2 regions of the Mycobacterium sp. SMC-8 genome follow, and region 2 is predicted to be linked to the other one. Evidence: predicted binding sites of a transcription regulator. Region 2 holds the regulator's gene; the other holds the start of a gene.
What was found. The regulator LexA, encoded in region 2, represses DNA repair genes until DNA is damaged. The targets are predictions, from matches to a motif close to CGAACANNTGTTCG.
Positions count from the first base shown of each region.

Region 1: KXD97_RS31245 (DUF222 domain-containing protein) is a predicted target of LexA. The motif match lies at 3,742-3,755, and genes of this name have one in related genera.

Region 1 covers NZ_CP079865.1:6,507,944-6,519,583, forward strand. Annotated here, with positions in the region: gene KXD97_RS31235 (alpha/beta fold hydrolase) at 1-637, shown strand, start outside; gene KXD97_RS31240 (aminotransferase) at 666-3,596, shown strand; gene KXD97_RS31245 (DUF222 domain-containing protein) at 3,760-5,211, shown strand; gene KXD97_RS31250 (limonene-1,2-epoxide hydrolase family protein) at 5,266-5,640, shown strand; gene KXD97_RS31255 (hypothetical protein) at 5,637-6,569, opposite strand; gene KXD97_RS31260 (adenylate/guanylate cyclase domain-containing protein) at 6,595-7,395, shown strand; gene KXD97_RS31265 (hypothetical protein) at 7,362-7,523, opposite strand; gene KXD97_RS31270 (guanylate cyclase) at 7,566-8,243, shown strand; gene KXD97_RS31275 (hypothetical protein) at 8,355-8,978, shown strand; gene KXD97_RS31280 (hypothetical protein) at 8,986-9,483, opposite strand; gene KXD97_RS31285 (hypothetical protein) at 9,654-9,896, shown strand; gene KXD97_RS31290 (nitroreductase family deazaflavin-dependent oxidoreductase) at 9,939-10,433, shown strand; gene KXD97_RS31295 (hypothetical protein) at 10,438-10,764, opposite strand; gene KXD97_RS31300 (class I SAM-dependent methyltransferase) at 10,963-11,640, opposite strand, start outside.
Region 2 covers NZ_CP079865.1:4,037,534-4,049,173, forward strand. Annotated here, with positions in the region: gene KXD97_RS19555 (acyl-CoA dehydrogenase family protein) at 1-32, shown strand, start outside; gene KXD97_RS19560 (LGFP repeat-containing protein) at 205-2,301, shown strand; gene lexA (transcriptional repressor LexA) at 2,315-3,001, opposite strand; gene KXD97_RS19570 (LysM peptidoglycan-binding domain-containing protein) at 3,248-3,718, shown strand; gene nrdR (transcriptional regulator NrdR) at 3,896-4,360, shown strand; gene KXD97_RS19580 (PhzF family phenazine biosynthesis protein) at 4,365-5,051, opposite strand; gene KXD97_RS19585 (alpha/beta fold hydrolase) at 5,087-6,109, opposite strand; gene KXD97_RS19590 (proteasome assembly chaperone family protein) at 6,151-7,140, opposite strand; gene KXD97_RS19595 (serine protease) at 7,366-8,124, shown strand; gene KXD97_RS19600 (DUF4192 domain-containing protein) at 8,221-9,270, shown strand; gene KXD97_RS19605 (metal-dependent transcriptional regulator) at 9,294-9,983, opposite strand; gene sigB (sigma-70 family RNA polymerase sigma factor SigB) at 10,142-11,101, opposite strand; gene KXD97_RS19615 (DUF3099 domain-containing protein) at 11,249-11,640, opposite strand, start outside.

The DNA of each region.
Region 1 (11,640 bases), 2.5 Mb from region 2:
CAGCGACCGCTCCCCCGACGCGAACTACACCGTCGAGTCGCTGTGTGCCGACACCTGCGCGGTGCTCGACCAGATCGGGCGGCCGACCGTGCTCATCGGCGCCAGCATGGGCGGCCTGACCGGGATTCTGACGGCCCGGCAGGCCGGTGCCGGGCGCGTGGCGCGGTTGATCCTCGTCGATGTGGTGCCGCGCTACGAGAAGGAAGGCAGCGCCCGCATCCGCGATTTCATGTTCAGTCACGTTCACGGCTTCGACTCACTGGAGCAGGCCGCCGACGCGGTGGCCGCGTATCTGCCGCACCGGACGAAACCCCGCAGCCCCGAAGGCCTCAAGAAGAATCTGCGGCGTCGCAACGGCCGGTGGTACTGGCATTGGGATCCGGCGTTTCTGACCAAGCCGAACGAGGACCCGTTCGTGCGGGTCGAGCTGCTCGAGCAGGCGGCGATCGAGTTGACGATCCCGATCCTGCTGGTGCGCGGGAAACTGTCCGATGTGGTGAGCGAGGAAGCGGTGTACGACTTCCTGGCGAAGGTCCCGGCTGCCGAGTTCGTCGAGCTCTCCGGTGCCGGACACACCGCAGCCGGGGACGACAACGACGCGTTCTCGGACGTCGTCACAGAGTTTGTGTTGCGATGAGCGCTCGGGCGAAGAGCATGGTGCACCAGTGAGCGCTCGGGGCTTCAACTTTCTGGAGCAGCCTGAGCTGCCCGCCCCGCAGGTGAGTGAGGCCCAGGCAGCCGACATCCTGTCCACGCACTACGGCATCACCGCGCGTGTGGAGTCGCTGGGCAGCCAACAGGACAAGAATTTCACCGTCCACGCCGACGACGGTCAGATCGTGGGCGTCCTCAAGATCGCCAATCCGGCGTTCACAGCCGAGGAACTGGCCGCACAGGACGAAGCCGCGCAGCTGATCGCGGAGGCCGAACCGGCGCTGCGGGTGTCGGTTCCGTTGGAGAACAAGGCCGGGCAGAAGTGCACGGCCGTCGAGGATTTGGCAGACGGCACCGCGTATGTGCGGCTGCTGCGCTACCTGCCGGGCGGGACGTTGCTACAGTCCGGGTACCTGAGCCCGGAGGCGGTCGCCGGTCTCGGCGACGTCGCCGGGCGCGTGAGCCGGGCCCTGGCGCAGTTCACCCATCCCGGACTGGACCGGATCCTGCAGTGGGACCTGCGATTCGGCATGGATGTGGTGGAGACGCTGAGCTCGCATGTCGCCGACGCGCCGCTGCGGGACCGGCTGCTGGCAGCGGCGCGGGAGGCGTGGGCGCGAATCACCCCGCTCGATGAGAAGCTGCCGCGCCAGGCCGCCCACATCGACCTGACCGACGCGAACGTGGTGGTGTCCCGCGAGGGCGCCCGTGTGCGCCCCGACGGAGTCATCGACTTCGGCGACCTGTCCCACACCTGGGCGGTCTCCGAGCTCGCCATCACCGCCTCGTCGGTACTGGGACATGTTGGTGCCCAAGTTGTTTCTGTACTCCCAGCGATCAGGGCCTTCCACGCCGTACGTCCGCTGTCGGCGGCCGAGGCCGACGCGCTCTGGCCGCTGATCGTGTTGCGGACCGCGGTGCTGATCGTGAGCGGAGCACAGCAGGCAGCGCTCGACCCGGACAACGACTACATCACCGCGCAGTCCGACGGCGAGCGTCGCATGTTCGAGCTGGCCACCTCCGTCCCGGTCGACGTGATGACCGCGCAGATCAAGGCCGACCTGGGATTGGCCGAGACGCGTCCCCCGGTGGCGGTCCAGGCGCAGCTCATCGGCGTGGATCGGTCGGCGGCCGTGAGCCTCGATCTGTCCACGACGTCAGATCTGTACGACGACGCGTTCGACTCGGCTGGATCGCTCCGTCCCGGCACGGACGAGAACGCCGCGCAGGCCGCCCTTGACCGGGGCGCCGCGGTTGTGGTGACGCGCTTCGGCGAGGCGATGCTGTGCCGGGCACCGAGACTGAGCCAGGACAGCCCGGAGGTGGTGGCCACCGGCGTCAGCGTGTGGACTGCCGCCGACACGCCGGTCGCAGCACCGTGGGACGGCGAGGCGCTGCACGACAGCACCGGATCGATCACGTTGCGCGGCACAGATTTCGAGGTGACACTGGTCGGCGTGACTCCTGGGCCCACCGGGGCCGTCACCGCCGGGGAGCTCGTGGGCACCTCGCGTGCGCGCGACCGGTTCGAGGTCAGTGTGCGCCCGGCCGGTGCACCGGCGGCCCCTGCGTTCGTGCGCGCCGAGCTCGCTGCGGGGTGGCTGGCCCACTCCCGGGATCCGCGACCGCTACTCGGCCTCGCACCCCTGCCAGGCCGCGCCGCCGCGGACCTGCTGTCCCGCAGGGACGCGAGTTTCGCTCCGGTTCAAGAGTTCTACTACCGCACACCGCCGCAGATCGAGCGGGGCCGTCGGCACTATTTGATGTCCACCGCCGGCCGTAGTTATCTCGACATGGTCAACAACGTGACCGTCCTGGGCCACGCACATCCGCGGATCGCAGATGCCGCCACCCGCCAGTTGCGCAAGCTGAACACGAATTCACGGTTCAACTACGAGGCTGTTGTCGAGTTCAGTGAGCGGCTGGCCGCGCTGCTGCCCGACCCGCTGGACACGGTGTTCCTGGTCAATTCGGGTTCGGAGGCCAGCGATCTCGCGATCAGGCTGGCGACGGCAGCGACGGGCCGTCGCGACGTGGTCGCGGTCCGCGAGGCCTATCACGGCTGGACATTCGGCACCGACGCGGTGTCGACGTCTACCGCTGACAACCCGAATGCGCTTGCGACCCGGCCGGATTGGGTGCACACCGTGGAATCGCCGAACAGCTTCCGCGGCAAGTTCCGCGGCACTGAGGCTTTCCGCTACACCGCCGAGGCGGTGGCTCAGATCGAAGACCTCATCGCATCGGGGCGCGCGCCGGCGGCGTTCATCTGCGAGAGCGTATACGGCAACGCCGGCGGCATGGCGCTGCCGGACGGTTACCTGCAGCGGGTGTACGCCGCGGTGCGGGCCGGTGGCGGGCTGGCGATCTCCGACGAGGTGCAGGTCGGCTACGGCCGGCTGGGCAACTGGTTCTGGGGCTTCGAACAACAGGACGCAGTGCCCGACATCGTTGCGGTGGCCAAGGCGACCGGCAACGGGTATCCGCTCGGCGCGGTGATCACCAGTCGCGCTGTCGCCGACGCGTTCTCCAGCCAGGGCTACTTCTTCTCGTCGACGGGCGGCAGTCCGCTGTCGTGCGCGATCGGTCTGACCGTCTTGAACGTGTTGCGCGACGAGGGTTTACAGGACAACGCCCGCCGCGTCGGCGAACACCTCAAAGCCCGGCTGGAGGCGCTGCGCGATCGTCACCCGATCGTCGGCACCGTGCATGGGTTCGGGCTGTACCTAGGCGTCGAGATGATCCGGGATGAGCAGTCGCTGGCGCCGGCGACCGAGGAGACCGCAGCGATCTGCGACCGGATGCTCGATCTCGGCGTGGTGATTCAGCCCACCGGGGACCACCAGAACATCCTCAAGACCAAGCCGCCGCTCTGCATCGACGTCGAAGCCGCCGACTTCTACGTCGACACCCTGGATCGGGTGCTGACCGAGGGCTGGTAGCACCCACCGGCAATGGACTGGCGCGGACGCGCCGGCGCCGAAGCCGGCCCGATGAGCATCAGAGTTGAGCCTCAGAATTTTCTTTGGTCACTGTGGTTTCGTGTGTCACTTGCGTTGTGCGCGGGCGGGTTTGTTGTCGGACCCTCGAATTAATGTTCGATACATGGAGTTGGTGTCCGAGGCGGTGGAGGCGATCGTCGAGCAGGTCGCCGTGCTGTCCAAGGCCGCCGAGGAGCTCTCCCACCGCGAGCTGATCGGCCTGCTGACCGAGTTGACCAGGGTGCTGCGGTCGGTCCCGGCGCTGGAGCACAAGGTGCTGGCGCGGCTGACAGAGGAGACCGAACCGTCCCGGGTGGGCGCGGCGAGCTGGAAAGAGATGCTGACCACGACCCTGCGGGTCAGCGGTGCTGAAGCCGCGCGCCGGCTCGCCCGCGCCAAGACGTTGGGGCCGCGCCGGGCCATGACCGGACAGCCGTTGCCGCCGCTGTGGGAGGCCACCGCCGCAGCCCAGGCTCGGGGCTTGCTGGATGAGGAGCATGTCGCGGTGATCGCGAATTTCCACCGTAAGCTGCCGTCCTGGGTCGATGTCGGCACCCGCGCCGAGGCCGACCGGCACCTGGCGTGGGCCGGGGCGGGATTGGATCCGGAGAACCTGACCGAAGCCGCGCGGGTGCTGTTGACGATGATCGACCAGGACGGCGTCGAACCCTCCGACAAGGAGCTGGCCGAAAAGTGTGGCATCACGATCAGCAAGCAGCGTCCCGACGGCACGGCCAAGATCTGCGGGGTGCTCAGCCCCGAAGCGCTGGCGATCTGGCAGGCGATCTTCGCCAAAGAAGCCGCCCCAGGCGCCAATCTCCCCGACGACCCCGCGGCAGGTGACAGCCCGCCGCCCGGCGGTGACCCCGAGAACCCGGCCGGCGACGAGGCCGAGCAGGCGCCCAACGAGGATGCGGCGCCGGGTGCTGATCGGCACGCTGAGCCCGACCGCGATGATGGTGGGCGCGATACCCGCACCCAGGCTCAGCGCAACCATGATGCGTTCCTGGCCGTCGGACGCAGGCTGCTCGAATCCGGCCGGCTGGGCAGCCATAACGGCCTCCCGGTGACGGTGATCGTCTCGACCACTCTGCAAGACCTCGAAAAGGGGGCCGGGGTGGCGGTCACCGGCGGCGGATCACTGCTACCGATGCCCGACCTGATCCGCATGGCCGCCCAGGCCCATCACTATCTGTATGTCTTCGACGAGCACACCGGTCAAAGCCTGTACCTGGGTCGGGCCCAACGGTTCGCCAACGCCGCCCAGCGGCTGGTCCTGCATGCCCGCGACCGCGGCTGCACCCGGCCCGGCTGCACCGTGCCCGGCTCCTGGGCCCAGGTCCACCATGCCGTCACCGGCTGGAAAGACGACGGACAGACCAACATCGACGATCTGACCTTCGCCTGCGGACCGCACAACCGCATGATCGAGAACACCGGCTGGACCACCACCAAAAACGCCAAGAACCAGACCGAATGGCACCCACCGCCCGAACTCGAGGCCGGCCAACACCGCATCAACGGCTACCACCACCCCGAACGCTACCTACTCCCCGAAGACGACCAAGGCCCGTAACGCCGCCGCATGAGAGGGGTTGCTTTATGCGCCGTCGCTGGGTTTCATCAAACGATGACACGCACCCCCAACGACCTGGTGACCGAGTTCTGCGCCAAGTGGGCCGACCCCGATCCCGAGGAATTGGCCGCCTACTTCACCGAAGACGGTGTCTACCACAATATCCCGATGGAACCAGCGGTCGGACGCGATGCCATCAAGGTTTTCATCGCCGAGTTCACCGGCATGGTGGACGGCATCGATTTCCAGGTGCACCGACAGGTCTGTTCGGGCGGGCTGGTGTTCAATGAACGCACCGACGTGATGCGGTTCAAGGACGGCCGGGAACTGCCGCTGCCGGTGGCCGGGGTGTTCGAGATCGTCGACGGCCGGATCGCGTCCTGGCGCGATTATTTCGACATGGCGACGGTGACCTCCGCCTGGAGCTAGGCCAGCAGCGGCACCGAGTCGAGCCGGTCATCGGTGAGGATTTCGAACATCGCGCGCTCGCTGACCAGCTCGGCGCGCTCGAAAGCCTTACCCGCCACCTGCATTCGACAGCTCGCGATCGCCGAGTTGTAGCAGTACTTCACGCCGCCATGGGTGTCGGTGTAGGTCAGGCCGATGACATCGGTGGGCACTGTGGTGATCTCGCCCTCGATCATCTGCTCACCGACCCTGGCACCGAAGGTCCACGTGAACGGCGTGTAGCGCCCGTGGCTCTGCATACTCCCGGCGATCGACCGCACCGCGAACTGCTGACCGTCATGACGGAACACGAACAATGTCACGCCCGGCAGCAGGACGGGACCCAGCGCCGCCCGCGCGGTGACGATCTCCAGCGTCGACTCCGGGGCGTTGTCGAACCCGCACACCTGCCCGTACGCGTAAGCGGGCGTGTGCCGGGTCCCCCAGTTGTGGTTGACGCTTCCCCGCCAACCGTCCACCTCGACGTGGCGTCCCGCGACGTCGACGTGCCCGTCGAAGCGTGCCAGCGGATCACGGACCATCGTCTTGGCCGTCGGAAACCGCGCCCGGTAAGCACGATCGGACAGCACCCGTACCGGTTGCCGACCGCTCGCGGTGATCCTCAGATCCCAGCGCGCGTCAGCCAGCCCACCGCAGGCAACGGTCTGGTCCAGCGAGGCCGAGGCGATCCGCGTCGTCCACTCGTCGGTGAACACCGCCTCCTCCAGCGGGAACTGCTGCTTGACCGCCCGGTGACCGGCCGGGTCGAAGACCATGACCCACACATCGGCGGCCGGTTCCCCCTCGGTGGGCAGCAGCAGGGTGTGACGCAGCCACAGCGCGCGGGCCCTCTCGGGATCGTTCGCGCGCACGAACCGGCTCTCGTAATAGGGGGCCTCGGCGATGGTCACGCCCCCAGCATCCAATACTGGAGCCGTGACCGGAACGCTGATCGCGCTGTGCCTGGCCGCGGCGCTGGCCGCCGGGCTGGCGGTGGCCCTGCTGGTGCAGACCCGGCGCCTCAACGCCGCGCGCGAGGAAGCCGAGGAGTTGCGCAAGCGTCTGGACGCCCGGCAGATGCTGGTCACCGGCGGCACCAAGGCCGTCAAGACGGTGTGGCAGACCGCCAACATCCTGCGTCGCGACGGTCTCGGCGCGGCGGTGCGCTCCTCCATCGAGGAACTCGCCGACTGGGCCGAGGTCGAACGTCCCGACTTGGCGCGACTGGCCCCCAACGGCCGGGTCGCAGTGATGTTCTCCGATATCGAGGAGTCGACCGCGCTCAACGAGCGCATCGGCGACCGCGCGTTCGTGCGGTTGCTGGGTAAGCACGACAAGTCGGTGCGCCGCCACGTCGACGCACACGACGGTTACGTCGTGAAGAGTCAAGGCGACGGGTTCATGGTCGCATTCGCCCGACCGGAGCAGGCCGTCCGGTGCGGTCTTGCCATCCAGCAGTCACTGACCAAGCGGCCCAACGATATCCGCGTCCGGATCGGCATTCACACGGGGAAGTCGGTGCGCCGCGGTGACGACCTGTTCGGCCGCAACGTGGCGATGGCGGCGCGGGTGGCGGCTCAGGCCGAAGGCGGCGAAGTCCTGGTCAGCAGCGCGGTGCGCGACGCGGTGACCGACTGCGACGACATCGTCGTCGACGGGCAACGGGATGCGCAGCTGAAGGGATTCTCCGGATCCCACTCGCTCTACTCGGTGCGTTCGGCTTCGGCGAGCCGCTGATGGAGCCGGGCGCGGATGTCGTCGGGGGTGTAGGCGTTGCGGCGCCGCTGATCACGCGCGACCAGAACGCCACCCGCCACGACGCCGGCGACACCGGCCAGTCCCACCCACTTCCAGATCCCGCGCATGACCATCAGTCTGCATAAGCTGCGGGGGTGAATCCAAGCACGGTGTCGCTGGAGCGCGCGCTCGATGAAACCCGCACCGGCGACATCTGGTTGTTCCGGGGACGCTCGGGTCCTGACCGGGCCATCCAGTCGATGACCAACAGCCCGGTGAACCACGTCGGGATGACCGTCGCGATCGACGATCTGCCTCCGCTGATCTGGCACGCCGAACTCGGTGACAAGCTGCTCGACCTGTGGACCGGCACTCACCACCGCGGCGTCCAGCTCAACGATCTGCGACAGGCGGTCGAACGCTGGACGCATTCCTACCAGCAGCGCTGCTGGTTGCGTCAGCTCACCCCGCACGCCTCCCGGGAGCAGGAGGACCGCATGCTGCGGGTGATCGCGCGGATGGACGGCACACCGTTCCCGTCGACGGCCAGGTTGACGGGCCGCTGGATGCGTGGCCGGTTACCGGTGGTGAGCGATTTCACCCGCGGTATCCCGTTCGTGCACAAGAAGGTTTGTGAATCGGCGATGCGCCGTAAGGCCGAGCAGTCCACTGTCGGGCTGGAAACCGCCTACTGCGCCGAGACGGTTGCCATCACCTACGAGGAGATGGGCCTGCTGCACACCGAGAAGCACTCGAACTGGTTCGATCCCGGGTCGTTCTGGAGTGGTGATACCTTGCCGTTGGCCGACGGGTACCGGCTCGGCGACGAGATCACCGTCCTCGTCTGACGCGGACTCTGTGCACTGGCCGGCGAAACGCCGAGCGATATCACGCATCTGCCGACCTGGCGGTGATTTGCTGAGGCCCGGCACTATCGGCACGCGACGAGGGAGCACGGCATGCCGACGTCAACCGACCACCCCGCCTCCGAACAGGACGCGCCCCGAAGGGGGCTGTTCAGCGCACGCAGCTCCGCCATCGCGATCGTCGTCGCATCGATCGCCACGCTCGCGGTCGTGTTCGTCATGCTGACCGCCAACAGCGACGCGCCGCTTCGAGTGCACGCCATCCCGGCACAACCGGATACGACCGCTCAGCGGACACCTGCGGCTCCCGGTCCCGGGTCGGCGACGCCGAGCCCCGCAGAGGCCACGCCGCGCCCGTCGGCGGGCGCCGCCGGGCCGACCCCATCCCAGACTCCGGCTCCGGCGATCGATTCACGCGGGTTCGTCGACTCAGCGGCCCGCTGCGAAGCCGGGGAGCGCGCCGCGGCGATCGCGCGCACCGAGCGCGCCGCCGTGGTCATCTGCCGGGACGTCGACGGGTCCTACGAGTACCAGGGCGTCCGGCTGCGTGACGGTGCCGAACTGCGGCTCGCCGACGTGCGGCCACTGGCCGTCGGCTTCGAGGCACGCAACGGTGTCACCACCTACCGCCTGTCCCCTACCGAGCTGGTGGTGATCTCCGGCGAGTCCCTGCAGAGCCGCGACGCGATCCTGGAGTACCGGACCGACGAGGGCTGACTGTCAGCTAACCGAGATATTCGAACGCGTTGCCGCCGGGCCGCCAGCTCTCCGAGCTCCCGTCGAGGAAATCGGACAACATCGCGATCACCGGGCCGCGCAGCTCGGCGACCGTGGGCCGCAGCGTCAGCGTCACCTCGGCGAACCGGATGCGGAGCCCTTCACGGGACGCCTCGACGGTCTCGACAACCGGGGCACCGATCAGCGATCGCAGCGCGTCGGCGTAGCCGGGCAGGCGGTCGGTGACCGAGCCGTCCGGCGTCTCCACCATCGGTAACACCTCGCAGGTCAGCACCGGGGTGTCGGCCGCCTCCGCGGAGTCGAAGCTCAATTGAACGTAGCGGGAGAAGAACTGGACCGACTGCAGCCGGAATCCGACGAGACGGGACAGCAGCTCGTTGTACCCGTGGATTCTCGGTGTCGTGGTCCTCGGATGCAGATACCGAACCTCGCGGTGCTCGTCGACCGACTCTCCGTCGTCGGCACCGCCCACAACCTCTGTCATCCCTGCACCTCGAAAACCGTCCTCTATGCCCCCGGATGTAGCGGTACATTACGTTAGCCCGAGTCCGCCCGGGTTTGCCGGGTTGCGGGCGACCCGCCGCGCCGACCGGTGTGCCGAATGGACGCGCCGCCGTGATCTCGCTGCGACACCACCCGGGCAGGCTCTCACCCATGACCTTGCTGGCGGTGGCGGCCTCGTTGGTGGCGGCATCGTTGTTAGCGACGTTGTGCGTCGGGTACCGGCTCGGTCTGCGCGCCGCTCGGCGGACTCCGACGTGGCGGCAGCGCACCAGCCGGGTGGCGCTGGCCCGGCAGGCGCTCGGGCTGGTCGCGTTGCTCGCAGTCAGCCGCCTGGAGCGCTCGACGCGGCGGCGGTTACCGAGCCGGCGGCCGTCGTGGCTGCCCGGCAGGTGAGCAGTACCGGTGGAAGCCGGCGTTGCCGGGTAGGTTGCGTGCATGCCGCTGCGCTACGTCGATCCGCACCGCCGCCGTGGGCGTGGCTACCACCAGGGTGTCCGGTTCGGACGGTCCAAGGTCGGGCAGTTCATGGCCCGCCATATCGCCCGCCGCACCGATCCCCTGCTGTTCCGCCTCACTGGTGGACGGGTGAACATGGGACCGATCGTGAACGCGCCGTTGCGCACCGTGGGCGCGAAATCGGGTAAGCCGCGCGAGGTTCAGCTCACCTACTTTCACGACGGCTCCGACGTCATTCTGGTCGCGTCGAACTTCGGCGGCAGCAGACATCCGCAGTGGTATCACAACCTGAAGGCGCATCCGGAATGCGAATTCGGCCAGGAGCCGTTCACCGCACACCAGGTCACCGACACCGAGGAGCACCGCCGGCTCTACGGGCTGGCCGAGCAGGTGTATGCCGGTTACGCCGACTATCGGGAGAAGACCGCCGATTCCGGACGGCAGATTCCGATCTTCCGCTTGACCGCCCGCTGACCGGTCAGGTGCTGTCCCGCCGACGCCGGGTGGCAGCGCTCTCCCGCTGGATCTCCGCCTCGTCGCGCCGCATAGCGGCTCTGCGGCGTCCGTCACCCTGGGCTGCACGCTCCAGCCGCTCACGTTCCCTGGCCGCGGCTGTGCCCTCGCGCTCGTCGGCTTTCAGCTCGCGTTCGTCGGCGAGGCGTTCGCGCTCGTCGGCGATCAGATCACGCTCGTCGGCCAGGCGATCGCGCTGATCGGCGATCGGCTCCCGCCGGGCCAGGTCTTCCTCGCGCCGGATGAGTGCCGATTCGCGTTCGTCGCTGTTCTGCGATGTGTCAGGCTCCACGATCCCGCCTTCTCTTCTGGACGGACCCGCTCAGGATACGACCGCTGACCCGCCGCTCCTAGACTGTGCGCGACGACCCAAGCCGCCGTCAGGCAGCGTTACTGGGCGGATCACTGACGTGGTTCTCGCTGATCCGTTGTCCACCACACGAACTCACGGACCTATCTGCCGAGTCCGCAGCAAGCTGCACCCGGGCAGTCACACCGTTGCGCGGGTGGCCCACGCAGTTGCGGTGACGGTGAACGGCCCAGCACCGAGACGTTCGCGAGCCACTGACTCAAGATGTGCGCGACCCTCGTCGTCGAGTTGCTGCACATAATCGCCCGCCGGACCGACACCGAGGGTGTACGGCTCCCACCACTGCTCAAAACTCGGATGGACAACCTCGACGGCGAGGGGACGTTCTTCCACGCCGCGCAAGCCGGCAGCCTCGAACAGTCCAGTCAGGTGCCCCATGCGCGCCCCGGCCAGGAGCGCTTCATCCTGCGCCTGCGGGTCCGTCACATGAACCGCATCCCAGAACGGCGCCAGCGCGCCGGTCGACCCGTCCCATACACATGCGGCGACGACGCCGCCACGCCTGACGACGCGGGCCATCTGCCTGATGCCGGCCATGGGATCCGCCATGAAGTGCACCACCAGCTGCGCCAACGCGGCGTCGAAAGACGCAGTGTCGTAAGGTAGTTCCTCCGCCGTGCCGCGACGCACGTCCAGGTCGGGGAAGCGTGTCCGTAATGCGTCGAGGAACCGCGGGGAGGGGTCGACCGCTGCGACTCGCGCCCCGACCGACAACAACTGCGCCGACAGTGCGCCCGGCCCGCAGCCCACGTCGAGCACCTCATCCCCCGCGCCGACGCCGGCAAATGCCGTGAAGAC
Region 2 (11,640 bases):
AGGAGATCATCGGACGCAGTCTGGGCGTCTGACGGGGGCCGGATCGGCGACAGCGCGCAGCTGACGGGCATATTCTTGGCCTGGATTCGGCGAGGTGACTTGGTTATCGACGTCCACTGAAGCAGAGTGAACGCACGCGGTAACTTTCTCAGAATTTTGCGTGGAGCTTGCACGAGGACCAGTCGCCGACCGCGGGGAGGAAGAATGAGCCGGCAGCCGATGCTGCGCCTACGTTTGGTCGGTCGTCTGACGGTCGGGCTGCTGGGGGTCGCCACCGCGCTCCTGCTGGCCCCGTCCGCGGCGGCGCAACCCGAGGCCGAAGCAAACGATGCGATCACCGCGGCCTGGCAGGCCGGCGGTGGCGACACAGGGCCGTTGGGTCCGAAATCGGGTGACGTGTATCCGGCCGGTGACGGCTTCGCTCAGAACTTCGCGGCGGGCAAGATGTTCTTCACCCCGGCCACCGGTGCGCACTTCATGCAGGGTGCCATCCTGGAGAAATACGAGTCGCTGGGTGGGCCTGCCGACAGCGACCTGGGATTCCCGACCATCGACGAAGGCCCGGGTCGCGCACCCGAGAGCCGCAACAGCACGTTCAGTGCGTCGGACAAACCGGTGATCTTCTGGACGCCGGCAACCGGCGCGAGGGTGGTCCGCGGACCGATCAACGCCGCGTGGGACAGGCTCGGCGGTTCCTCCGGCGTGCTCGGCGTGCCCTCCGAGGACGAGACCTACAACGGTTCCGTAGTGAGTCAGAAGTTCACCGGTGGCGAGCTGTCGTATGACTCCAGCGCCAAGAAGTTCACCACGGTGCCGCCCGAGCTGGCCGGCCAGCTCGGCGACCTCGTCATTGCCGACGACCCGGTCGCGGCGATCAACGCCGCACGCCGCGCCGCGGGCGGCGCCCTCGGCCCGCTCGGAGCTGCCGAGGGTGAGCCGTACCAGATCGGCTCCGACGGTATGGGCCAGGACTTCGTCAACGGCAAGATCTTCTACAGCCCGCAGACCGGAGCCAACGTCGTCACCGGCCAGGTGCTGGAGAAGTACGAGAGCGTCGGCGGTCCAGAAGGTGATCTGGGTTTCCCGATCACCAGCGAGCAGAACGGCGGACTGGCGCCGGCGAGTCGCATCAGCGCCTTCGCCGCGGACGACAAGCCGGTGATCTTCTGGACGCCCGACCACGGCGCGGTGATCGTGCGCGGCGCCATGAACGCGGCGTGGAACAAGCTCGGCGGTGCGACCGGGGAGCTTGGCGCGCCGGTCGCCGATCAGACGCAGACCGGTGATGTGATCACCCAGCGGTTCGCCGGTGGCGCGATCTCGTGGGATACCACAACGCAGAAGTTCAGCACCGAACCCGCCGGTCTGGCTCCGCAACTGGTCGGTCTGGAGGTGCCCGGCGCCCAGGCCCCGCAGGCACCGCCGCCGACATCGCAGCCCTCGGAGAACAGCGAGAGCTCCGGGCTGAAGTGGACCTGGTGGTGGCTGCTGGCCATCGTCCCGCTTGTGCTGTTGGCCGCTCTGGTCGGCTTCGCGGTGCTGCGCACCCGTGGTCGTCGCCGCGACGACGACCTGCTCGGCCGTCTGGGCGCCCCGGACGGCCACGCCTATGAGCCGGTACCGTCGGGTGCCGGCGCGCAGGCCCACGAGGACGGCCGGGAGGACGAACTGTTCGGGGACCGGTACGCCCGCGAGGGTCTGGGATCGCTGGGCTCGGCGGCGCCGGCGTCGAGCGAGGATTTCCGGTCGGACGTGCAGGGCTTCTGGGGGGCGCAACCCGGCGAAGATCAGAACGAGCACGGGCCGGCCGCCGACTCCGGCGACGCGCAGGAGGATCCCGACGCCGTCGACACCGCGCCGACACGGGTGCTGACACCCGAGGCCGAAGCACCCTCGCACGATGTGGTCGACGGCGGCCGTGGCGACGCGCACGACATCGTGGCCGAGCAGACAGAGTTGGACGCCGACCGCGAGCCGCTCATCGCGTCGGTCGGTGAGCCGGTCATCGCACCTGCCGACGAACCTGTCAACGTCGCCGCGGCACCACCGGCGCGCGATCCCATGGCCGACACCGGACGTCACGCGCGCATCGACGTCGACGAGCCGCTGCCGCTGGGCACCGCACTGCACATGCCCTTCGACGACCCGGGCGAGATCCCCGAGGGCTATCCGATCAAGGCCGACACCAAATCTGGCCTGTACTGGACGCCGGACAGCGGCGACTATCACGACGCCCCCGTCGAGATCTGGTTCGCCACGGAGGAGATCGCGCTCACGAACGGCTTCGTACGCGGCGAGTAGGCCGTCCGACCGGTCAGACCTTGCGGATGACCGTCACGACCTTGCCGAGCACCACGGCGTCGTTGCCCGGGATCGGGTCGAAGGCTGGATTGTGCGGCATCAGCCAGACCTGACCGCGGGTGCGTTTGAACGTCTTGACGGTGGCTTCGCCGTCGATCATCGCCGCCACGATGTCGCCGTTGTCGGCGACGTTCTGCTGTCTGACCACGACCCAGTCGCCATCGCAGATCGCCGCGTCGATCATGGACTCTCCGACAACCTTGAGCAGGAACAGCGAACCCTCGCCGACCAGCTCACGGGGCAGTGGGAAGACGTCCTCGACGGCCTCCTCGGCCAGGATCGGTCCACCGGCGGCGATGCGGCCGAGCACAGGCACGAACGTGGGTTCGGGTAGCGAATCCGAACCGGCGACGTCCGTCCCGACGACCGGTGTGGCGTTGTCGTCGGCCCCGCGGACGTCGACCGCCCGCGGCCGGTTGGGATCGCGGCGCAGATACCCCTTGCGCTCCAGCGTGCGCAACTGGTGGGCCACCGACGACGTGGACGTCAATCCGACCGCGTCACCGATCTCCCGGATGCTGGGAGGGTAGCCGCGGGTGGTCACGGACGCACGGATGACTTCGAGGATCGTTCGCTGACGCTCGGTCAGACCCGAATCGCGGCCGCGGCCGCCGGTGCTGTCATTGCTGTCGTCGCTCATGTGCCCGAATGTAGCCCGGTCACGGCCGATAATCAAACATGTGTTCGAGGCGTGTCGCATGCCGGCGGCCGAGGCCGGGATCCCGCGGAGGCTCTCCGGTGATGCCCTGGAGGCGACGACCCGGACGTGTCGGTGCCTTCGGTTAGCGTTCGCAACAGTTCGATCACGCGTTCTATTCATCGAACAGATGATCGACTATCGTTCGAACACAAGAGCGAAACACTTCTCGGATCGAAAGGCGAACTGATGACCATTCTCGACGACCGCGCGACATGGAACGAGTTCGAGCGGGCACCGCGCCTGCAGGTGACCGCGGGCCGGGTCCGGCCGGCGCGGCCGGGCCGGCGGTCTCCGTCCCGATGGCCCGGCGCTGCGCCGGTGCGACACCGGGGGACCGGCGTGCTGATGTCGCGTGCGCCGCACCGGCGCCGCCCGGTCACGCCGGCTACCACCGTATTGCTGGCGCTGGTCGCCGGCGCGATCACGCTGTGGCTGGGCCTGGTCGGGCAGTTCGGCAGTCTGGCCGCCGGCACGGCCGAGGTCCCCGGACGGCTCGCCGTGGTGCAGGTGCACAGTGGCGAGTCCCTGCACCAGGTCGCGCAGCGCGTCGCTCCCGGCGTCCCGGTCGCCGACGTGGTCGATCGGATCCGGGAGCTCAACAAACTCGAGTCGGCGGCGTTGGCCGCAGGTCAGACCCTGATCGCACCCGTCGTCTGATCGCACCCGTCGTCTGATCGCAGCCGGGATCTGATCGCCCGTGCTGCCCGAGCTCTGTGAGGACGGGGCCCGATGAGATACACCCCATGGGGTCCGGCCATGAGCCGCCCGTGTTCCACGCAGGTACGCTCAATGGCGTTCGAAGCGATTGACTGTCGGAGCGGCGAAGGAGCGGTGATGCACTGTCCTTTCTGCCGGCACCCCGATTCCCGGGTCGTCGATTCCCGAGAGACCGATGAGGGTCAGGCGATCCGCAGGCGCCGGTCGTGCCCCGAGTGTGGACGCAGGTTCACCACGGTGGAGACGGCGGTACTCGCTGTGGTCAAACGCAGTGGCGTGACCGAGCCGTTCAGTCGCGAGAAGGTCATCCGCGGGGTGCGGCGGTCGTGCCAGGGCCGGCAGGTCGACGACGACGCGCTGAATCATCTTGCTCAGCAGGTGGAGGACGCGGTCCGGGCCACCGGCTCGCCGGAGGTGCCCAGCCATGAGGTGGGCTTGGCGATCCTGGGTCCGCTCCGAGAGCTCGACGAAGTGGCCTACCTGAGATTCGCCTCGGTGTACCGCTCGTTCTCGTCAGCCGAGGATTTCGAGCGCGAGATACAGGCGCTGCGTGCCCATCGGAAGGTCACGGCCCAGAGCTGAGGCGTCACTCCAGTTGGCGCTGTCCATCGTCGACCACCCGGCCGGCGACCTGCACCCAGCCTTCGGGGCTCCATTTCGTCTCGATGATCGACCCCTCGCCCTGGACGATCGTCAGGTCTCGGCTCAGATGCTCGGTGATGCGCACCGCAGCCGCGCCGGTCGCCTCATCCTCGCGAATCCCCAGGTACGGCGCGAACATGCGCGAGCGGATGGTGCCTGCGGCCTCGTCCAGCCACGTCCACAGGTAGTGCTCGGACTCGTCGGCGTAGTCGTCGGGATCGGCGGCCGCGAGCTCTTCGAGCGAGGCCACGTCGTGGATCGAGAACACCGGAGCCCATTGCGCGCGAGCACTAGCCGAGGTCAGGTCGTGGCCGTAGCTGACCTGGACGATCCCTGCCGGTACCTGGAGTGTCTTTATCGGCATGCCGCGGTCTCTCAGCCACCACGACGCACCCACTATCGGATGCCCGGCGAACGGCAATTCGGTGGTGGGGGTGTGGATGTGGGCTTGGGCGCTGTGGGTGCCCTCTCGCGGAAGCGAGACGAAAATCGTTTCGCTGTATCCCAATTCGGTGGCGATGCGTTGCCGGTCGGCCGGGTCCACGGTAGCGGCGTCGACCACACCGAGCGGGTTCCCGAAATGTCCGTCCTTGTCGGTGAAAACGCGCAGCACTGTCACTTCGATGGCCATGAGCCCGATGCTACGTGCTCGGCGACGCCGACCGGTCAGGTTGCCGAGCGTTCGTCGCCACCCATCGCGTCGAGCACCGCCACCCGGGTGTCGACCGGGCCGGAGATGGTGCCCTCCTCGACGCCGGTGCGGAGCAGGCTGCGCAGATACTCCTGGTCGTACACGGCCGGTTCGGTGGTGTCGATGAACTTCTCGACGAGCTCGACGAAGCGGTCCGGGTCGTCGTGAAACGGGAAGTGGCCTGAGCCGCGGAAGATCTCGAGCCGGGAACCCGGCATGGCGGCGTGCGCCAGCTCCGCGTGACTGACGGGGATGACGGCATCGAGGTCACCCCAGATCAATTGCACGGGAACCGATTGCGTCAGATAACAGCGGTCGAGCATCGTGACCACCTGGCCGCGCCAGTCCACCACCGCCCTCAGCGTGCGGGCGAAGGCCGATGAGGCGGTCGGTTCGGGCAGGTCGGCCAGGATGCGCAGCATGTGGGGAATGTCGCGCCCCACCCCCGTGGATCCGAGTACCGTCCCGCTGACGCGGCCCAGCGCCTGGAGCACGGGCAGCGCCAGCGGAAGACGTAACAGGGACAGCGCTTCGCTGCCCATCGGCATCGAGGCGATGCGCAGCGCGATGTTGACGTCTTTGGTCACGCCGCCGGCGCCGACCAGTATCAGACGGTTGACCAACTGCGGAAACTGGTAGGCGAACTGCATCGCCACCCCGCCGCCGAGGGAGTGCCCGATCACCGTGACGCTGTCGATGTCGAGCACGGAGAGCAGGTCGCGCATGCCGTTGGCATAGGCCGCGACCGAATAGTCGGCCCGTGGCTTGTCCGACTTGCCGTGCCCCAGGAGATCGGGGGCGATCACGGTGAACCGTTGCGCCAGTTGGGTCTGCACGGTGCTCCATGTGGTGGAGTTGTCGCCGATACCGTGGATCAACAGGATCGCCGGTCCGGAACCGGCTACTCGAAAGGCCCGCCGGTAGCCGTGGATCGTGCAGAACTTCAGCGTCGGGGTGATCTCACGCACCGGGCGCAGGTGGGGCTTGCGGTCGGTCATGTAGCCCACTTCGTTGTCGGGACGGCTGGCAGCAGGCGGAATTACAGGCCCTCCCGCGGGTCGTCCCTGTCCTTCCGCTTCTTCTCACCGGCCTGTTCAGCGAGGAACCGCTCGAACTCGGCACCGAGTTCCTCCCCGCTCGGCAGATCCTCGTCCCGCGCCAAGAGGGACCGGTTCTCCTGAGCGGCGACGAAGGCATCGTACTGTCGCTCCAGGGCCTCCACCACTTGAGCGACCTCGGCGCTCGCGGCGACCTGCTCGTTGATCTTGTCGAACACCTCCGCGGCGGCCTGGGTCAGCTTCGCGGTGGGAATCTGCAGCAAGCCGTTCCTTGCCACTTCGGAGATCAGGGTCTCGGCCGCCGACGGATAGTCGGTCTGTGCCAGGTAGTGCGGGACGTGCACCGTGAACCCGACCACCTCGTAGCCGTGCTGGGCCATCCGGTACTCCAACAGGTTGGAGGCACTTCCGGGCACTTGGACCTCGCCCACCCACGGCTGATGCTCGCCGATCAGTTCCTTGTCGTTGGAGTGCGCGGTCAGCGTCATCGGACGGGTGTGCGGAACCGCCATCGGGATGGAGCCCAGTCCGATCACCCTGCGCACCCCGAGTCGCTCGGACAGCAGTCGCACCGCGGTGATGAACCGTTCCCAGCGCAGATCGGGTTCCAGACCCGCGAGCAGCAGGAACGGGGTCCCGACGCTGTCGTGTAGCGCGTACAAATTCAGTTCCGGCTCGTCGTAATGGGCGAAGTGGTCGGTCTTGAACGTCATCAGCGGGCGGCGGGACCGGTAGTCGAGCAGTTCGTCGATGGCGAACGACGCCACCAGTTCGGTGTCGAGCGTGTCCTTGAGGTGCTGGACAGACAATCTGATCGCATGCCCGGCATCTGAAAACCCTTCCAGCGCATGGATCAGCACCGGACCGCGACCGTCGGGTGAGGACAGCTGCGGGGACGGGAACTCGAGCTCGTACATGCCGGTCTGCTCCGGCTGATACTGCTGGCCGGGGTCGTGCTCATCGTCAGCCATCTGCCTCGCCTCCTCGCCTCGGTGACCACAACGGGTGATGCGGGTGAACCGTGAACACCAAGTGTCTCGCACGTGTCCGGCGCCGCCGCGCGGGGCCACGTGACGTCACCCATTTGTTCGAGCGCGAACACGCCGACGTGACATTCCGGCACGGTGCCCGGCGATCTACCCCGGGTGTGGGTCGCGGAAACGCCGGTGACGTCCCTGTGAGGGAAGATCGGAGGAATGGTCGACGTGAAGTCCGCGCTGGTGGTCGCGGCAGCGGTGCTGCTCACCTCATGCTCGGCCCCGGAGTACCGGCCGTCCACCGGCGTACGGCCGTCGGCGGGACCGGTGTCGCCGGATCCGCGGGTGGGAGCGGTGTTCGTCGACGGTTCGGAGTTGCACACGTGCACGGGTTCAGTGCTGAGGTCACCCGCCGGTGATCTGATCCTGACCGCGGCGCACTGCTTGTCCGATGGTGACGACGCGGTTTTCGTCCCGGGCTACGGCGCGGGCCCCACTGCGCGCGACGGGTGGCAGATCGACGCGGTCTTCTTCGACACCCGTTGGTTGGACGGCCGTGACCCCGCCGCGGACTACGCGGTCGCACGGGTCAGCCGCGACGACGGCGTGCCGCTGGCGTCGGTGGCAGGCGACGGACTGGACGTCGGGGCAGCACCCGGCCCGGGGAAGGAGGTGACGGTCATCGGGTATCCGTCGGGTGCCGGTGGTCCGCAGGTCTGCCGGGCCCCGGCCGTGCCGGAACGGCAAGGTTTCCCGACCCTGCACTGCGATGGGGTGGTCAACGGTTTCTCCGGCGCCCCCTGGATCTCCGGGGGGACGGTGACCGGTCTGATCGGTGGTCTGGACGGCGGTGGATGCGCCGACGAGGTGTCGTTCTCTCCGCCCTTCGACCAGCGACTCGCGGAGCTCGTGGCACGCGCGCAGGCCGGGGGGCCCGGAGACGAGGTGTCCGCTCCGTTCGACGACGGCTGCCCTTAAGCGCGATTCATCCCCAGATCCGATTTCATCCACAGTTGCGTGCCGCCGGGACGTCTTCGCCCGATCGGCGTCGGGGCCGGTTGCGAGGTTGGCCACATGGCCTCAACACCTCGCCCCGATCCCTCGCTCGACCGTCCCGGTGCCCTCATCGCGGCACTGCCTGCCGTCCTCGGCTTCATCCCGGTGAAATCGCTCGTTCTGACCACCATCAGCGGCGGCGATTTGGGCGCCGTCCTCCGCGCCGACCTGGGGGAGCGACCGCCCGACCAGCTGTATCGGTTGGCCGAGCTGGCGGCGTCCTCGGGTGCCGACGCAGCGGTGGCGGTGATCGTCGACGCGGAGGGCGCGTGCTGCCCGATGTGCGCCGAGGGGTACCGCACGCTGTCCGAGGAACTCGGGAGTGAGCTCGACTTCCATGGTGTCGATTTGATCGCCACCCACGTCGTCTCCGAGATCGCCGCGGGTGCGCGGTGGTACTGCGCGGACGGCTGCGGCAACTCTGGTGTTGTCGAGGACCCGACTGCGTCACCGACAGCCGTGGCCGCGGTGCTCGACGGGCGCCGCCTCTATCGGCGCCGCGAGGAACTGGTCGCCGTGGTCGCGACGGCAGACCCCGCACGCGCCGCGACCCTCGGCCGCGCAATCGAACTCGCCGGCGCGCCGGAGCCATCCCGGCCGGGGGCGGAGGCCCGCGGTGACATCGAGCACGCGTTGGCGTGCGCTGAGCAGATCAAGGGTGATGGTCGGCTTGCCGACGCAGACAAGGTGCGGTTGGCGTGGGCGCTCACCGACACCCGGGTGCGGGACACGCTCTACGCGCTGGCGGTCGGCGCCGGCGCCGGCGCCGCCGAGGCGCTGTGGGCCGAGCTCGCACGGTGCCTTCCCGAGCCGTGGCGGGTCGAAGCCCTGGTGCTGCTCGCCTTCTCGGCGTACGCACGCGGTGACGGTCCGCTGGCCGGTATCTCGCTCGACCAGGCACTGCGGGCCGATCCGGCGCACAGGATGGCGGGCATGCTGGATCAGGCACTGCAGTCGGGGATGCGGCCTGAACAGATTCGGGAACTCGCCCAGACGGGTTACCGGTTGGCGAAGCAGCTCGGCGTGCGGCTGCCGCCGCGGCGGTCGTCCGGTCGCAGGGCCGGCTAGGTAGTACGCGAGGCCGCTCTTGGTCAGACCTTCTCCACCTTGACGGCGTGTGCCATCTCGTGCGGCAGTTCGACCTGCTCGTGACCGGGAATGACGATCATGACGCCGCCGTGGTCCTTGACCTCGACCGTCACCCGGGCGTTCGGGACGACACCGGCGTCCTTGAGGCGGGCAATCAGGTCGGCGTCGCCTTGAACGTGTTCGGTCAGCTGTCGCACGACCACGGCCACCGGCATGCCGGCGGGCAGCTCGGTGAGCCGCACCAGGGCGAAGCTCTCGTTGATCTCGTCGCCGACGCCGAGCTCCGACAGTCCGGGGATCGGGTTGCCGAACGGAGAAGTGGTGGGGTTGTTGAGCACCTGAACAAGACGCCGCTCGACGTCCACGCTCATCACGTGCTCCCAGCGGCACGCCTCGGCGTGGACTTCCTCCCAGGGCAGGCCGATCACATCGACCAGGAGACGCTCGGCCAGGCGGTGCTTGCGCATCACGGCGACCGCGAGGGCGCGGCCCTTCTCGGTCAACTCCAGGTGGCGGTCACCCGCGACGTGCAGCAGCCCGTCGCGCTCCATGCGGGACACAGTCTGGCTCACGGTGGGGCCGCTCTGATCGAGACGCTCAGCGATGCGCGCGCGCAGAGGTATCACGCCCTCTTCCTCGAGGTCATAGATCGTCCGCAGATACATCTCGGTGGTATCAACCAGGTCGTTCATCGCACACCCTCCGTTCAGAGCGAGTCTACCGGCCCTACCGGCCGGAAGCGGTTCTTCCCCGAGCGACACGGGCCACACGTGCACGGGGCATGCAGAAGGCCCGCCGGAATCTCCGACGGGCCTTCGCGGGGGTGTGGTTCGAGGAAGCGGCCGCGGGGTCAGCTGGCGTACGAGCGCAGGCGGTCGGCTCGCTCACCGTTGCGCAGTTTGGCCATCACCTCACGCTCGATCTGCCGCACCCGCTCGCGCGACAGTCCGAACAGCTTGCCGATTTGATCCAAAGTGCGCGGTTGACCGTCGTCGAGGCCGAACCGCAGCCGGATCACCTGCTGCTCACGCTCGTCGAGGGTGGCCAGCACATAGCGGATGTCGGTGTGCAGCAGCTCGGAGATGACGGCGTTCTCGGCCGACATCGCCTCGGCATCCTCGATGAAGTCGCCGAGCGGCGCCTCCTCGTCGCTGCCGACGGGCATGTCGAGGCTCACCGGGTCGCGGCTGTGCTCCAGCAGGTCGGTGATCTTCTCGACCGGGATGCCAGATTCGGCGGCCAGTTCCTCGTCGGTGGCTTCGCGGCCGAGATTCTGGTGCATCTCACGCTTGATCCGGGCCAGCTTGTTGACCTGCTCGACGAGGTGGACGGGCAGGCGGATGGTGCGGCTCTGGTCGGCCATGCCGCGGGTGATCGCCTGCCGGATCCACCAAGTGGCGTAGGTGGAGAACTTGAACCCCTTGGCATAGTCGAACTTCTCCATCGCGCGGATGAGCCCGAGGTTGCCCTCCTGGATCAGGTCGAGCAGCGGCATGCCGCGGCCGGTGTAGCGCTTGGCCAGCGACACCACCAGTCGCAGGTTCGCCTCGAGGAGATGACGGCGCGCAGCCTCTCCGTCACGCACGACCGCCGCCAGATCGCGTTTGCGGTTCTCGCCCAGGCGCTTACGAGTGTCGAGCAGGTGCTGCGCGTACAAGCCCGCCTCGATCCGCTTGGCCAGCTCCACCTCATCGGCGGCGTTGAGCAACGCAGTCTTGCCGATGCCGTTCAGGTAAACCCGCACCAAGTCGGCGGCTGGGCTCTGAGCGTCCAGATCCTGGTCGATGCGGCTGGTGGTGGCATTTGCCATGGCGGCCTCCTGATCGGGTGGAACTTTCATGAGCTACAACGCCCCAAGCCCGCAAAGAGTTCCCGCACTTTCTGTGCTTCACACCTTCTGATCAGCGGTTATTAGCGCTTGACCTGAGAATGTGCTGAGAAAGACGCCAGAAAGCGCTCAGCCGGGAACGTCGCCGCGCGTATCGCCGGCCTCATGTTGCGACGCGTGCCCGGCCGCATCCTCGATTGCCGGTCGTTCGGCGGTGGGGAACAAGGGGATCCGCTGCCGGACGTCATAGCGCCGCGGCTCCTCGGCCTTGCGTGGAGGCCGGTCATTGGCGATCAGCACGGCCATCCACGGCAGCGGAATCGAGGCCACCACGATCGCCAGAGAGAGCAGACCGTTCTGCCAGACGCCGTAGGCCACCGCGGCCAGAACGAGGGCGGGGATACGAAAGGACATCAGCGTCAGGTACTTGCGCACACGCTGGCGATGTTGTTCTTCGAAGGCGGGGGCGGCCCGGGTGATCAGAACCGGGCGGCCTTCGTCGTCGAAACTCAGCTCCGAGC